Regions from separate parts of the Anaerocolumna sp. genome, predicted to be linked through region 3. Evidence: riboswitches for the same ligand, from Rfam matches in the RefSeq annotation. Region 3 holds a riboswitch; each other region holds the start of a gene.
What was found. Region 3 has a riboswitch for cyclic di-GMP ahead of RT261_RS18900 (transglutaminase-like domain-containing protein). Riboswitches for the same ligand answer to the same signal wherever they lie in the genome.
Positions count from the first base shown of each region.

Region 1: it holds a riboswitch for cyclic di-GMP, as region 3 does, so the genes downstream of both, RT261_RS06350 (hypothetical protein) here and RT261_RS18900 (transglutaminase-like domain-containing protein) in region 3, are expected to answer to the same signal.
Region 2: it holds a riboswitch for cyclic di-GMP, as region 3 does, so the genes downstream of both, RT261_RS12735 (response regulator transcription factor) here and RT261_RS18900 (transglutaminase-like domain-containing protein) in region 3, are expected to answer to the same signal.
Region 4: it holds a riboswitch for cyclic di-GMP, as region 3 does, so the genes downstream of both, RT261_RS12950 (GspE/PulE family protein) here and RT261_RS18900 (transglutaminase-like domain-containing protein) in region 3, are expected to answer to the same signal.

Region 1 is NZ_DAMAUC010000005.1:151,670-155,891, reverse strand. Features, by position in the region: gene RT261_RS06355 (DsrE/DsrF/DrsH-like family protein) at 1-1,333, shown strand, start outside; cyclic di-GMP riboswitch class II at 1,598-1,681, shown strand; gene RT261_RS06350 (hypothetical protein) at 1,871-2,533, shown strand; gene RT261_RS06345 (HDIG domain-containing metalloprotein) at 2,679-3,362, shown strand; gene RT261_RS06340 (hypothetical protein) at 3,362-3,505, shown strand; gene RT261_RS06335 (hypothetical protein) at 3,692-3,871, opposite strand; gene RT261_RS06330 (aryl-sulfate sulfotransferase) at 4,154-4,222, shown strand, end outside.
Region 2 is NZ_DAMAUC010000014.1:67,676-71,897, forward strand. Features, by position in the region: gene RT261_RS12725 (diguanylate cyclase domain-containing protein) at 1-525, opposite strand, end outside; gene RT261_RS12730 (chemotaxis protein CheC) at 518-1,150, opposite strand; gene RT261_RS12735 (response regulator transcription factor) at 1,143-1,517, opposite strand; cyclic di-GMP riboswitch class I at 1,614-1,708, opposite strand; gene RT261_RS12740 (YibE/F family protein) at 2,267-3,424, shown strand; gene RT261_RS12745 (InlB B-repeat-containing protein) at 3,636-4,222, opposite strand, start outside.
Region 3 is NZ_DAMAUC010000033.1:38,879-43,100, forward strand. Features, by position in the region: gene RT261_RS18890 (DUF4870 domain-containing protein) at 1-145, opposite strand, end outside; gene RT261_RS18895 (DUF6591 domain-containing protein) at 217-708, opposite strand; gene RT261_RS18900 (transglutaminase-like domain-containing protein) at 1,010-1,810, opposite strand; cyclic di-GMP riboswitch class I at 1,824-1,908, opposite strand; gene RT261_RS18905 (sortase) at 2,016-2,771, opposite strand; gene RT261_RS18910 (collagen binding domain-containing protein) at 2,918-4,222, opposite strand, start outside.
Region 4 is NZ_DAMAUC010000015.1:14,117-18,338, reverse strand. Features, by position in the region: gene RT261_RS12960 (hypothetical protein) at 1-407, shown strand, start outside; gene RT261_RS12955 (hypothetical protein) at 601-1,401, shown strand; cyclic di-GMP riboswitch class I at 1,664-1,773, shown strand; gene RT261_RS12950 (GspE/PulE family protein) at 1,939-3,636, shown strand; gene RT261_RS12945 (type IV pilus twitching motility protein PilT) at 3,660-4,222, shown strand, end outside.

The DNA of each region.
Region 1 (4,222 bases), on a different contig from region 3:
ACTTATTTTTGAAAAAGATAAGGGCAAGATCTTAGGTGCTCAAGTAGTAGGGTATGAAGGAGCAGATAAGAGGCTGGATGTTATTGCAACTGCCATGAGAGCAGGAATGACCATATATGATTTAACAGAGTTAGAGCTGGCATATGCACCTCCATTCTCATCAGCAAAGGATCCGGTTAATATGGCGGGCTTTGTGGCAGAGAATATAATGACCGGAAAGGTTAAAATCTTCCATTGGAATGAAGTAAAGGATCTACCAAGGGATGGCAGTGTCAGTTTGCTGGATGTTCGTACCAGTATGGAGTATGCAAATGGTTCTATAGATGGATTTATCAATATTCCATTAGATGATCTGCGTGAGAAGCTGCATGAATTAGATAAATCAAAACCAGTGTATGTAACCTGTCAGATTGGTCTTCGGGGATATCTTGCCTGCCGCATATTAGAGCAGAACGGGTATGAATGCTATAATTTATCAGGGGGTTATCGTTTATATAATACAATCTACTATAATAAACCAATGATTGTACGTGATGAAGAAAGAGCGGTGCCGGATAAATTGGAAGCTGCTTCTGTATCTGAAAAACCGGTGAATAAACTTGAGATTAATGCCTGCGGCCTTCAATGTCCGGGACCAATTATGAAGTTATCAGAAGCAATAAAAAATGCAGAGAATGATGATATAATAGAAATAACTACCACGGATCAGGCATTCGCAGCGGATGTTGAGGCCTGGTGCAGAAGAACCGGAAATACATTTCAAGGCATAGTTTCTGAGAGAGGAATAACCAAAGCTTCTGTCAAAAAAGGATGCGTAAACACCCAATCCGGAGGAGATTGCAGTGCACCTCTTTCCGAAGGAAATAACAAAAATATTATTGTATTTTCAGGAGATTTAGATAAAGCCATTGCCTCTTTTGTCATAGCGAATGCGGCAGCGGCCATGGGACGAAAAGTAAGTATGTTCTTTACTTTCTGGGGCTTAAATATCTTAAGAAAGCCGAAAAAAGTATCTGTAAAAAAAGATTTTATGAGCAAAATGTTTGGATTTATGATGCCTAGAGGAAGCAAAAAATTATCTTTGTCCAAAATGAATATGGCAGGTATGGGTTCTAAAATGATTCGCAATGTGATGAAAAAGAAAAATGTGGAGAGTTTGGAAAGCTTGATTCAAGCCGCAATAGACAATGGAGTAGAATTAATTGCCTGCACCATGAGTATGGACGTTATGGGAATTAAAATGGAAGAATTAATAGATGGTGTGAAACCGGGCGGTGCGGCCGCTATGCTTGCTAATGCAGAAGAATCGGATATGTCATTATTCATATCTTGATTTGTTTGATAATTCTAGGTACATTTTGAATATAAATTCAGCTGTACTGAATTATAAGTGAAGAGACTTATTATAGGAGAGTTTCTTTGGCGATAGAATTTAGTTATGCTGAATTTATGCTTAGAATGTCAGTTAATGATCTGAGAAATTATATTTAAACAGATATAAGCAGGATTCTACCTGAAATAAAATAGCTTGATTAATATATAAACATGGTATAGAATGGTAAACAGTTGAGCCATCTATTAAAAATTGAATATAATTCAATAAAATTGATGCGTTATGATATATCCTGTATTTGGGCACTTGGGGTATAGATAGCAAGTAGTGCAACCGGCAATTTTATGTTACTTTTTAAGGGACATTTATTTTACGTTAAGTAGAATAGATATCTCTTTCCTTGCATTTCTTTCTTGCATAAGCCCCATGATTTTCGAAAATAATAAATTTATTATTGATTCCGAGTAAATAGACAGGATAGTCGGATTTTTTCATGTTCTTATAATTCAACATAAGAACGTTAGATAGGAGAATATAATGGGACAAAATTATGCAAGTTTTCATATAATTGCAGAAGATACAAAAGAAACACAAAAACAGTTGGAGCAATACTTCAGTAATAATACCACCTCTAATAATATAAGTAATATCCGGGAAGGTTTGACAGAATCTATTGATGATGAATATATAAATAATAAGTTTAGTCTATTTAGTTTTCTCCAGGATTTATTTGAGAACACCCCAAAACTGATACTGATAAATAATAATAAATTCATTTCTGTATATGATGAATCATATTCTTTAGAAAACATGGAAACAGAAGGAATAAACTTATCTAAATATTTAGAGACTCCGGTTATTGGAACCGGTAATTTAGATGATGATGTTTTTAGTATCTTATTATTTCATAAGGGAAAGATTATTACCCGGTATACTATGGGAGAGGGTTTAGAGAAATACGAATTTAAGCTGTGTAACATGGACTTGGAACTATTCAAAAATGTAACGAATCTAAGTGTGGAAAAACTGGATGCTTTATTAAAGGAAGAGGACATCTATGACATAGAGGACGGGTTTTCAGAACTCTATAATATTGCATTAGATTTAACTTATGATGATTTAGCATCTTTTGAAAATAAATTTAAAAAGCTTAAAGAAACCAATTCATATTCTATTTTTGAACTACTAGTTACATCATGAGAAAAGAAGAAATGGCCGTCAGTAAAAGACTGCCATTTCTTGCTTTAATAAACTGTTTTTCCATGGATTATATAAAAACAAGCTTACATAAAATTTATATATTATGAAAATAATAATATCACATAGAAAGAGGAGTGCAGAAAAAATGGAGATAGCTGATTTAAATAGTAGGAAGGTTTTAAAAGACGAGGGAGATAATTACTCCATAAAAAAAGTTAATTTATTTAACGAAATCCATCAACATTTAATGGAAGATGAAAAACCATCAGACTTTTTAAATAGTTTATCTAATAATCATATATTTCAAGACATTCCTTTTTCTATGTTATTAAGGTTAAAGGAAACAGAACAATCCACCGTACACCATCCGGAAGGAAATGTATGGAATCATACTATGCTTGTTGTAGAGGAAGCTGCTAAAGTAAGAGAAAAAAGCAAAAATCCGGAGGCCTTTATGTGGGCCGCATTATTACATGATTTAGGGAAACCGGATACAACAAGAGAGAAAAAAGGAAAAATTACCGCATACGATCACGATAAAGTAGGAGCAGAATTAACCAGAAGATTTTTGTCATATTTTTCTTGTGAAGAAGAGTTTATTAATGATGTAATAGGCCTTGTGAGGTATCACATGCATATATTGTATGTTACCAAAGATTTGCCTTTTGCAAAACCAAAAGAGATGATAAATTATACGGATATTAATGAAGTTGCCCTATTAGGCTTATGTGACAGACTGGGAAGAAAAAATGCAGATAAGAATAAAGAGGAAGAAACCATTCAGCTTTTTCTTAATAAATTGAAAGTTTTGAAAGGAATGGTAAAGTAATGAGAGAGAGAAAAGATAATAAAGGCAGAAATAACATTAACAAAAAAGATCATCAATTAAAAACTAATTCTTTAGTAGACTGTAGTTCCGATAAAACAGAGGATAAGACAGAAAACAAAAGTCAAAATAAAAGCTGGAAATAGATGATTTCTCTTGACACTGATATCTGGTATTCATCCAGGATCGGAGTTCGATTTAAAAAATGATTTCTGAAATAGAGAGCGCTTTTATAAATTAAATATATATTTCTTACTATGTTTGATTAGTAAGGATTCTTGAAAAACTGCCATGGGGAGTATACTTTCCCAATGGCAGTTTTCATAAGAACATTATTGGGTTTTAGTGATTTTTAAACCCGAATCTACCAATTCGTTTACTTTAGTGCCCTGTTTGTCCATATCCGATGCTCCGTTCCCATCGTTTGCGTTATCTTTGTTAGTCATATTTGTATTATCTTTCGCAGCAGTTCTTTTGGTTGGCGTTCCTTTATTATCTTTTAATGGTACCATTGCATTTCCTCCTTTTTTGAATAGTATTTGTATAAAATAAAACCATATACATCAAATTGAGACATGTATATATAAAAAATAACTTGATTATGTGGAGGATTCGTGATAATACTATAGCTAGGACAAATACGCTAGTAAAATTATGTAAGTTTCTTTTTCCCCCGGATTTTCAGAATATTTCATAAAATATTTCACATATTTGCCACAATTTTGTGTTAATGTGTAGAATGTACATAAAGTGGATAAGGAGAAATAAGCTTTTATAATATAATGGAGGAAGTTATGAAAAAGCGATTTATTACCTTTATAATCATGCTATTTATGATGGTGGTTTTTACAGGATGTTCAAAA
Region 2 (4,222 bases), on a different contig from region 3:
TCTCTTTGCATTTTGAATATATTTTTCAGCAAGAATGTAAAATAATGTTCTGTTTGCAACACCTGTCAGCTGATCGTAATAAGCCAGATATTCAATCTCTTTTTCTTTCTCTTTTAACTCTCTATTTACATGATACAATTCTTTGATATATTTTTTAAGCTGTTTGATTTGAGTCATCTGCCCGGTAACATTATGGAATTCCAGAAGCAGGGATGTCTTGTTTTCATCCTGAATTCTGCTGATTTTTATATTAAACCTTTCTTCCGTATGCATTAGATCCTGATGCATAGCAGCAGAAAAAAACATAGCATATCCATCATTTAGTATGTTTTTAACTACGTTTTTAAAATAATTCTTATTCAGGCTTGGTACCACTGTATATAGATTATTCCCCATTGCATTTGAACTTTTTATATTGGTAATAGCCTCCATATAATTATTCCAAAAAAAAATTTCAAAATTCTCTTTTACTATAATAATACCTTCGTTAACATTATTTAATACTTCATAACAATAGTTATTCATAAATATCAGCCTCTATCTGATCAATTTTTCTAATTAACTCGTTTAAAGATTGTAATGCTAAATCAACTATGATAGTACCTTCAATTTCTGTACTATCTATAATAAAAGTTATGTATAAGACTAAAATATGCTGATATTCGTTTTCATCAATATCTTCTCTGAAATTAATATGATTGTATATTTTAACTTCCGGCAGAGAATATTGGAGTTTGATATTAAGTAAATTACCGGTCTCTCCCAAAATGCAATTTAAAATAATGTTTCCGATTTCTTTAATTATGTCAAAATCTATATCTGTAAAACTCAAATTATCTTCATCATGAATATCTTCATTCAGACACAGATGTATAAAAGCTTTCATTTTTTCAGCCGGGAAAATCAAATTCGCTTTTCCAGTTAAATTTTCTTTAAATGAAATAGTGGAAACCATTAATGCCCCGGCAAATTTAATAGGAAGATATTCTGATATTTCTATGTCGTTTTTTGTTCTGTCTAAAATTGTTACATCCGGAATCTTTAACAATATTTTTTTACCGGTAATTTCTGAAAGCAAATCAGCAGCCTTACCTACGCTTATATTAAATACCTCTTTTAATATATCATATCTGAAACTGGACCTATCCATCTATCTTCTCCCTCATTAAATTACAAATTAACTGAGCTTTTTCATCTTGTAACGGTTTATTGAGAAAAGCCAATATATTATAAGCTTCTACCTCTTCCCGAATGTTTTTTTGAACATCTGCAGATATTACAATTATCTTTGCGAATTCATCCTGTGCTTTTATTAATCTTATCAGTTCCTGTCCGCTTAATTTGGGCATTAACAAATCAGTAATAACAAAATCCGGTTTTAATTTTTCATATAGTTCAATTCCCTCTTCTCCATCATTTGCAAAGCTAAGTTCTACATCATCCATGTTTTTTTTAATTAAATTAGCAGCAATTTTTTGTGAAAAAACAGAATCATCAACGATTAACACTTTTATCATTCATAACACTCCTTCTAATGCATTTTTATTCCATCTAATAATAAACCTAATTAAAAATAAAAAAACAACTAAGTAAAATCATACTGATTCTACCTTAGTTGCAACTGAACGACCATAGGAAATGCATATTATTTTCCGACAGGCTTCTAGCTTTGCGTCCCTATCTTTCAATAGGTTTGCCAATCTAATATATGTAATGTTTTTATAATTTTCTAAACTCTATTATATTTCATATCTTAATAATAATATATATCTTATTAATTATGAACTAATTTTCAACAATTTTCAATCCATATCTTGCTTTTTTTATGACTATTTTTTGTTAACCTACATTTTCTTGGAATATTCTCTGATTAGAAACCTGCTAAAGTGTATTGAAAGAGATAATAAAATGGTCATTCTGAGCTTGAAAGGTATGCCGCCCATGAATAAGGGTCCTTCCAGTATGAGCTTTAGTTTTGCTAAATTACTCCCAGAATGACTATATTATTAAAATTCCTTTTATATTGGCCCGTGCTCCACATATAAAGACTCCCCTGAAATCCAGAATCATTATTTTCTGCTGTGGCTTTCAAATTCAAGTGTAATTGAAACCGTAACATTTAAACAAAATCTGTAATTATAAGTTGCTTTTTTTTGTAAAAAATGCTAATATTTACTACAGACCCTGTAAATAATAATAGATTGCAAGGCTATTATTTCAGACCTCCAGATCTTCTTGCAAATACTGTTGTATAAGGAGAATAACATTGGATAAGAGGAAAACACTGATTATTAAAGTAGCAGCTGCGGTAATATTTATTGCATTTTTTTCAATTCTGTTATATTTTGCTAATCAAGGCAATCCGGAAAATTATAAAACCGGTGCCAATTCACCGATCAAATATGTGAAAGCAAAAGTAATTAAAGTTTTAGAAGATAATACACAAATAGATGAGAATTCCGAAGGACTAAAGCGTGGACACCAGCTGCTTGAAATCAAGATATTAAGCGGCGAACATAAAGGTGAGACACAAATCATAGATAACTATCTGGGACTGCTGTACAATGTTTATGCAAAAGAAGGAACCAGGATTATCGCCAGAATAGATACTCACGACGGAGAATTTAGTGCTTCCATCTATAATTATGACCGCTCCTTTTTAATATATGGGATAATTATTCTCTTTTCTGCTCTCTTATGTATCATTGGCGGAAAGAAAGGGTTTATGGCTTTGGTGGGATTAATTTTTACAATCCTTTGTGTATTGAATATTCTGGTACCATTGATTTCAAAAGGAGTTCCGGTACTTCCCCTAACCATATTAATTGTTGTAGTAACTACCATAGTATGCCTGATATTACTGGACGGAATCAATCCCAAGACATTCTCTGCTATAACAGGTACAATATTAGGAGTCTTGGTGGCAGGAATACTTGCATACATAGTAGGTAAATTAGCACATATCAGCGGATTAAATATGGAAGAAGCTGAATCAATGCTGTTAATAGCTACGGATAACGGTTTGAAAGTAAGAGATTTACTGGTTGCCGGAATACTGATATCCGCTCTGGGAGCAGTTATGGATACGGGAATGAGTATATCCTCTGCAATTTACGAATTACACTCAGTGAACCCAACAATGAAATCTATTGAATTGTTTCAATCCGGAATGAATATCGGTAAAGATGCTATGGGCACAATGGCAAATACATTAATCTTAGCATTTGCAGGTTCCTCTTTAAATCTTGTACTTATGATATTTGCTTATGGAATTCCATTTTCGCAGATCATTAATACGGATTTAATTGCCCTTGAAATAATAAGAGCCATAACGGCAAGTATAGGTATTATTCTGAGCGTACCAATTGTGGCATTTATCGGTTCCCGGGTTATGGCTGGAAAAGATAGCAAAAACAGAATTTAAGTCTTTTAAATATATAGTGATTTAACCCAATGACATGAAGCAAAGTCTTATATTATTGCACATATCGAGCCAGTTTAAGTGGTCTTCCTCCCACTAGGCTGGCCATGAATTCAGTCAATAAGCGAAGAATCTCACCTTAAAATGAGATTCTTCGCTTAAATTCTGCTTTGTTTAATTTGCTCTTACAATTGTTTCTACCGCTGCGACCGCTTTATTTCCTTCGGCTTTTATATTCCATATACCTCCACAAAGCGCCACCAAGAAGAATTAACATACATCCTATTGCAATAATAGTTGTAATAATTGAATTATCCTTTATTACCTCTTTTACAACTTGGAAAACTGTAATACTCTTGTCTTCATCTGCTTCTTCTTTTTCATCCTCTATCGCCTCTTCTATCTTGGCTTCTATTTCCTCTTCTTTTTTAGTATCATAAGTATGTTGTTCTGGTTTTACTTCAACAATTTTCGCTTCTTGCCCATTACTGTCACCACTTAAAGATGAATTAGATTCATCAGAAGATGTGGGTTCGTCCTTTTTGGATTGATTTCCACTAGCTTTACCTTCGCTAGCCTTGCCTCCACTAACTTTACCTCCTCTACTTGAATCCTCAGGTAATATAATGACCTTGGCATCACCTGCATCCTCTTTATCTGATACTTTAGGAACTACTCTTTCGGAACCATCTGAATCATTTGAGTCATCCGATACTACTGCATTTCCTTCTTGATTATTCTGAGCAGTACCATCCGTACTATTGCTACCTTCTGTTCCATCCTTACCGGTTCCAGTTCCTT
Region 3 (4,222 bases):
TACTTGAAATATTATCGTTACCTTTATTAATATTTTCGTTTTCGGCAGTTTGTTTATTCATAGTGTCACCTTGAACTTCTCCGCCACATCCATCACAGAAATTTGCGTCATCATTTATTTCTTTTCCGCAATATTTACAATACATATATCTCCATCTCCTTTTAATTTACGTTCTTTACTAAATGAAATAGTTTTTTCCATTTTACTACCTTTTCATTATTCAGTTACCTTTGATACTGAAATAGATATACTTTCGCTGGCAATATCATAATATATCACAACTGCAATGCCATTAGAATTTTCCCCGCCATATGATATAATATCGTCTGCATTCACTTCATAGCTATTATCTGGAAACTTCCTCCTTAGTTCTTCCAGGTATTCCAATGCATCTTTTTCTTTTACCTCTTCCATGTAAATAGTAGAATACTCTTCACTATCTACCGTTCCGGTAATTAATCCACTCTTACATACCGGCACATCTTTTACTAAATCTGAAGTAGGCCATTGGGTACTTCCATAGCTGACTTCCGATCCATCTTCGTTCTTTACAACAACAGTACCTCCAATATCCATATCAGCTATTTCTGGGTTTTCTACAAAACTTTCTGCTATAGATTCACTTGCTTCTTCTTCCACATTCTTTTTACACCCAGCCAGAGAAATAATGAATGCTGCAAACACTACTACTAATACAATCTTTTTCATAGGATTCCTCCCTTACCATTTTATAAATTATATAATAATTTGTTCTCTATTCTTATATATTTATAATATCTTTTTCTAAGAACTCTTTATCCTGTAAATAGGAAGAATTTTTTTGTTCTTTATGCTTTCTGTGTATCCAAAAGAAGTTTTTCAAACTAAAAAGAGCTCTATAATAAACTTGATACAGAGCCCCAAAAGGAGCCTTGCAAAAATAGCTTAAATTAGCTATTTTGCAAGGCCCCTTTATACTTAAGTAAATCAATTATTTTTCATAAATTTTATGGGTTAATAACAAGACATTTTAATAGATTTTTTCTACACTATAATCCGCAGCTTCTTTTATCATTGACTTCTTTGATTTACTGTCTTTAAAACCTGCATCATATGTCGTATCAATTGTAACCCATTGTTTACTGTCCTTAAAATAAACCTGATTCCATGCATGATATTCGTCTATATCTTTCCCATAACCCATAGCTAGTTTTGCAGGGATGTCAACACTTCTTAGCATTGCGGCAAATAAAGCTGAATAATCATAACAAATACCTTTTGAAGTAGTAAAGGTTTTTTCAATAGATGGAATGTAGTCTGCGTTTATATTAGCAGACTTTTTCTTGTCATAACTTATATTTTTCACTATGTAATTATATATAGCTTCTATTTTTTCCTGATCACTCTTTGAATTTTTTGTCAGCGCTTTGGCTTTTTGTATTGCCTTCATATCTTTATCCCAATGAATGGATTGAATGGATTGTAAATATACAACATTCTCATTCTTTATATTCAAATTTACCGTATCTTTATTAATAAGCTTATATTTATTTCCACTTTTTTGTTCTAAAACAGATATGGTATAATTTCCATTTCCTAATTGCAGCGGAAATGTATTATTGGAATTAAGATCATAAATATACTTTTGATTTCCCTTTTGAATTATTACTTTTGTATTACTGTCGCTCTTTGGCAGATATTGAATACTGATTATTCCATGTTCCAGATCTTCACTGTAAAAATCCGAACCAGAGGCTTGTACCATATCAACCATAAAACTAAACATTAAAACAAATGATAATAAGGGAATAAAAATTTGTTTTTTAAACATAAAAAACTCCCCTTTCGGTAACTGGCTGCCATCTTTTATATAAGGAAGGCCCTTTAGCTTTGCGTCTTTAGTTTTCACTAAGTTTGCTATTATCGCTTGAAAGTCGATGTTATACTATTTGTATTTATATTTTATATATTAACATATATATCCATCCCACGATATAGGTCTAAAGTCCTATATCGTGGATTGGTTTTGAATGATTTTAATCCTTTATTTTTCCTTTTATAATTAACCTATGGGTTGGATTAATCATGGGATGACAGGTAACTAATGTAATTTCTTTGTCTGTCACATTACCCTCTAATACTTCTACTTCCTCAGGTTTTACGTATAATTTTTCCATTACTTCATAATTAAATTGCTTTTTACCGTTATTAATTATTATAGAATCTCCTACTTCAACTTCATCGAGTCTGTTAAAATTTTTACCATAAGTATGACTTCTGTGTCCTGCAATAGCATAATTTCCAATTTGCCCAGGATTTCCGGTGCCTTTAATGGATGCCACTGATACTTTCATGTTTTTTTCGGTGGCATCTGTTAATATTGGCAGTTCCAAATCTATTTTTTCAATCTTAATGATTCCTTCAATACCAATATCCTCTTGCAGTTTTTCTGATAGACCTCCAGTGTTTGCTCCGTTATTGTCTTCAGTTATACCTTTTAAAGAGTCATTTGCATTTTCCATGTTGTTGCCAATGCCTTTATTTTCTGCACTTTGATTCCTTAATTCCACTGCTTTATTGAACCCGGCTTCCTCACGGTAATTGTCATAATCAGTATCATGATCGGAACTACTGTTTTTTTCAATAATATTAAAACTTTGTTGCCAGATTTTTATTAATTTTTGTTGTTGATACATTTTGTATAAATCAGAGGCTTTGGGATATATCATAATTAATAGGCCTATGAATATAAAACTTATTGAAAGAAATTTATTTTTTTTCCCAGTTTTCATAGTTGTCTCCAGTAGAATACATACTGTTAAGCAATATTTATTTCACAGTCTTTGTTAATTATAGACATTTTAAATCTATTCCTGTGTTTTACATAATTGTTAAGACGGAATAGAATCCCGTCTTAACAATAGAATATTACTTTCTTTTACGCATGATGTTTTCTTCTTACTTTTAAAACGAATCCAATAAAAATCATAATTACTCCAGTTATATAAAATCCAATCCTGCTGCTTTCTCCGGTTTTTGGTAGTTTCTCTGTTCCTGCTTTGTTTACACTTCCGTTATTACCATTATCTCCTTCTTTTCCGCCTAATGGTACACCGTCCGGATCAATTTCATATTCTTCTTCTGACTTTTTGGTATCCGATTTTTTACCGCCTTTAGGTTCTTTCTGTTTTTCTTCCTTGGGCTTATTTTCCTTTGGTTTAGGTTCCTCCGGTTTGTTTTCTTCCGGCTTATTTTCTTCCGGTTTATTCTCTTCCGGCTTATTTGGTTCCTCGTTGTCTTCGTTACCACCTGGTGTAGTTGGTTTAGTTATTACAGTATTCTCGAATGTTACTTGAATCACCTCTCCGCTCTGGCTGATAGTAAAAGGATGTTTCTCTGTATTCCGCACATATCCGGAAGGAGCCTGGGATTCAACAAAATAATAGTTTCCATAAGGTATATTTTCAAATACAGCTATACCATCTTCATCTGTTTCTTTTTCTGCTATTAAAACATCTGACTCACTATACACAGAGATTTTAGCGTTAGCCAAAGGCTTTAATGTGGTTTTATCAACCTTCAATATCTTTAGCTGCCCTTTTATTTTAGTATTGGATATACTCGTCGGTATCGTTGTAACAATTACTAAATTTTCAAGGATTGTTGCTGTTAAAACTTCTTCGGATAGGATAAAACCTTCAGGAGCTTTTGTTTCCATTATTTTATAACTGCCATATGGAACATTTGTGAATTCAACTTTTCCTTGTTCATCACTGATTGCCGTAGACAAAGGCTTCTCAAAGTTTGTATCATTTTCATGATATAGAGTAAATTCTGCTCCAGGAAGCGGAAGATTCTCTTCATCCTGCTTATAGAATATAATATTTCCAGTGATGATACTATTTTTAAATTCATAGGTAATATTTTTGTTCTCATCCGTTAATTTGAATTCATATAATTCCGTACTTAAATTATAACCGGTTGGAGAAACAGCTTCCCGAATATAATAAGTGGTATTCAGTTTGAGTTTATCAAATATTACCGAGCCATCTTCTCCGGTTTCTTCAGAGGTTTTTAATACATTCTGGTATAAATCCAGAAGTTCAAAGGTTGCACCTTTTAATTTAATTGTTGTATTATTCTCATCAACTTTAGTAATGCCTATACTGCCTCTTCCTGTACCGCCGGCACCTCCGCCTACGTTCTGGAAGCTGACACCGATTGACTTACTTGCTCCATTCTG
Region 4 (4,222 bases), on a different contig from region 3:
TTAATAGTAAAATTGCTCTGAATCTTATTTTAACCATACCTGCTATACTCATAAATTCAATTATCGTATTTATTGGACTGCATTTATCTTTATTGGATTTATTTATAATTATACTGTTACCAACCGCATTTGCATTTTTTGTATCTATATTTGGATTATTAGTAAATCTCAAAATGCCGAATTTAAACTGGACTTCGGAAGTAACGGTTATTAAACAAAGCGCTTCAACAACAATAGCTGTTTTATTAAATATGTTTCTATCATTTTTACCTTTTATATTAATGATGGTACTAAACATAAGACTGGCTGTTATTAATGGGCTTATGGCACTGGTATTGCTAATTCTTAGCGGCATTATGTATCGATATATTAATACAAAAGGCGTTAAAATATTTGAACAATTATAATAATAAGAAATATACAAATAGAAAGAGGCTGCTTGATAATACTGTCCAACATGTTGGATTCAGTACAGGCAGCTTCTTTCTATTTTAGAATAACAGATTACGGTTTACCTTTGCATACAAATAAGACTTTAAAGAATACTATACTTAAAACGTAGAGTGAATCATAGGTAGAATTATTCCTGGAGGTGTCATTTTGTATTGTCATATAGAAGAATTACATGATATACCAACGAATACATTAGGAGAGCCAAAAGAAATCCTGGTGGATTCATATACTTGGTCTAATAACGGGCAGACTGGTAAAACTTATACTTATAAAATGAGTGATGAAAAATATGAACGTCCTATTAATAAAGCCTATAGGATAAGTTTACATGAAGAGAAACCCTATTCCCTTTGTGTGATACATTATTATGACTTGATTGATTATGATTTGGAAGACTGTATAGGAGAAAATAAAATTGATTCGATAGCAAAAGGAATAAATATCAGCAGAGATGAAATATGGTCGATTATAAAGTCAGAGCTTGAGCCCTTACAAGATAGAATTCTTAATGAATACCAGCAAACAGAGGAATATCTGGCACGTAAACATCACCAGGAAATATTAAAAGAGTATCGTCAGGCCAAAGAGGATTTTCAAAAAGAATACGGTATTGCTGCCAGTGAATATGACAGATGCTACAATGTGTTCGGAGAGTTAATGAACTCTGAATACTTAAATCAACTGAATCAAATCCTTGAAGAAAGAATCAATATTAAAAAGACTAGCAAGAGATACCGTAAATATGCCTATCAGGAAAATTTCAATAATTATTTTAATAGCAGCAGTAGCAGCAGTATCAGCAGTGAGTTTAACGATGACGAGAGGGAAATGCTTGGAAGGTTCTATAAAATTTTGGCTAAAAAATACCATCCGGATTCCAATCCGGATATAGATACCTCTGCAGAGATCCTTCTGATTAATAAACTTAAAAAATCATGGAGGGTCTAAACTCTATGGTATATGTTATAAAAAGCCCAGAATGTAAAAGCATATTTTGTAAATATGCAAAGACTGAGTTTTAATCTAAAATGTGAAATGTGACTAAAAATATGAAAGAAAACCGGCAAGTTGACTAGAATTTTATATTGTTACAAATAGCTGAACTTAAAAAGGCAGAGATTACAAGAATACTTATGGTAATCTTTTGTGCATAATTATGTTGCATTGGAAAGAATTATAATGTATCATATTTTAATATAATCATATAAATCATAAGTCAGGGCAAACTTATCGAAAGATAAGGACGCAAAACAAGAAGCCTGTCGGGGAAAATATATCATGTATAGTATATATAGCCCCTATGGTGGTTCAGTTGCAGCTAATACAAAATATTTCTATTTTGTTTAGTTGCTTTTTTTTGCTTTTTTAATAAAAATTTTGTTGAATTGTTAATTTTAGGTGATTATATATATGATTTATGATACAATAGGACTAAAGTCCTATTGGTAAAAGATTGAAAAATAAAAGGAATCGGTGAGAGCAGGAATGGATTTTAGAAAAAATAAAAAAAGACTAGGTGATATATTAATCCAGGAAGGTCTTATTACGGAAACGGACCTTAAGACTGCCTTATCAGAGCAAAAGAAAGGCAATCGCAAATTAGGTGAAACATTAGTGGATTTAGGCTATGTGAATGAACTTGCCATTGCTAAAGCACTTCAAAAACAACTTAAGATAGATATTGTACAGCTTACTGGTATTAAAATTCCACAGGATATTCTTAACATGGTTAACGAACAGATACTACGAAAATATATGCTGATTCCTTTTGAATTTGATCAAAAGGATCCTAATACCCTTAGGGTAGCAATGTCCGATCCTATGGATATTCTGGCTGTTGATGATCTTTCTATCATAACCAATTTTAAGATAGCACCAGTAATATCACTTCCCAGAGAAATTGCAGCAACAATAGATAGGTATTATGGAAATGCGGAAGCCATGGAGGTGGCAGAGCGATATACCAAAGAAAAAGAGATACTGGACAAAGAGAAGGAAGAAAAAGAGAATAATGAAGATATAAATAATTCACCTATTGTAATATTAGTAAAGACCATGATTGAACAGGCCGTCAGGCAAAGGGCAAGCGACATACATATAGAACCATTTGAGAAAACAATACGTATACGATACCGGGTTGACGGTATATTAAAAGAAATTATGAAATATGACAACAGCCTGCTTTCAGCAATTGTAGCCAGAGTTAAGATTTTGGGAGATATGGATATCTCTGAAAAGAGAAAGCCTCAGGACGGGCGAATAGCCATGATCATAGACAGAGAAGAGTACGATATTCGTGTGTCGATACTGCCAACGATTTATGGAGAGAAGATAGTAATGAGACTTACCTCTAAAAGAGGTCTTACAAAGGACAAGAAGGAGCTTGGCTTTACGGATGAAGAAATGGAGAAATTCAATGCCATTCTTTCTAAACCTCATGGGATGATATTAGTAACCGGACCCACTGGAAGCGGTAAGTCCACAACCCTTTATACAGCACTTAGTGAGTTAAACAAGGAAGATGTTAATATTATTACGGTAGAAGATCCGGTAGAAGCCAATATTGACGGAGTGAATCAGGTTCAGGTAAATCCAAAAGCAGATTTAACATTTGCCAGTGCTCTCAGATCCATCCTAAGGCAGGATCCGGATATTATCATGATTGGTGAAATTAGAGATAATGAAACTGCTGAGATTGCTATTAAAGCCTCCATTACCGGACACCTTGTAGTAAGTACTCTTCATACAAATAGTGCGGCTAGCAGCATTACAAGACTAGAAGACATGGAAGTGGAACCTTACCTGATTGCTGATGCAACTATTGGAGTTATAGCACAGCGGTTAGTGAGAAGATTATGTCCATATTGTAAGAAGGAAAAGCAGGCGAATAAATTGGAAAAGGAATTGCTTGGACTTAAGGAGGATGAAGAACAGGTAATATATGAAGCAACCGGATGTCATATGTGTAATGAAACGGGATATTTTGGCCGTATCGGAATATATGAGATTATGCCTTTAACACCTGCACTGAAAGAATTAGTAAGTAAAAAAGGTAATGCCTTAATGATTAATAATCTGGCATTATCAGAAGGAATGAAAACTTTGAAAACCAGTGTGTCAGAAAAAGTATTGCATGGTATTACTTCCATTTCTGAAATGAAGAAAATATTATTTGATGATTAGGTAAAAGAAAGTAGGGAAAAGGTATGGTTACTATAGAGGAATTACTACAGGTTGCAAAGGATATAGGAGCCTCCGATCTCCATATTACAGTTGGGGTGCCTCCAAAATGCAGGGTCAACGGTGAGCTGCAGGATGTTGGGGACATAAAATATATGCCGAATGATACATCGGAATTAATAATGCCAATTGTTCCTGAACATTTTAGAACTGTCTTAGAGACGAAAGGAGAGGTGGATTTTTCTTATTCTATTCCCAACCTGGGTAGATATCGTGTCAATGTATTCAAGCAAAGAGGCTCCTATGCAACGGCAATTCGTCTGGTGGGTACTACAATTCCAAAACCAGAACAGCTGGGGATTCCAAGTTCAGTTGTAGAACTCACAGCTAAGAAACGAGGATTGGTTCTAGTAACGGGACCTACAGGAAGTGGTAAATCAACATCTCTGGCCTCCTTAATTGATGTGATAAATTCCAATTATAACACCCATGTAATTACCTTAGAGGACCCTATTGAATATCTGCACCATCATAAAAAGTCCATAGTAAATCAGAGAGAGATAGGCCTGGATAGCCAATCCTATAGCAA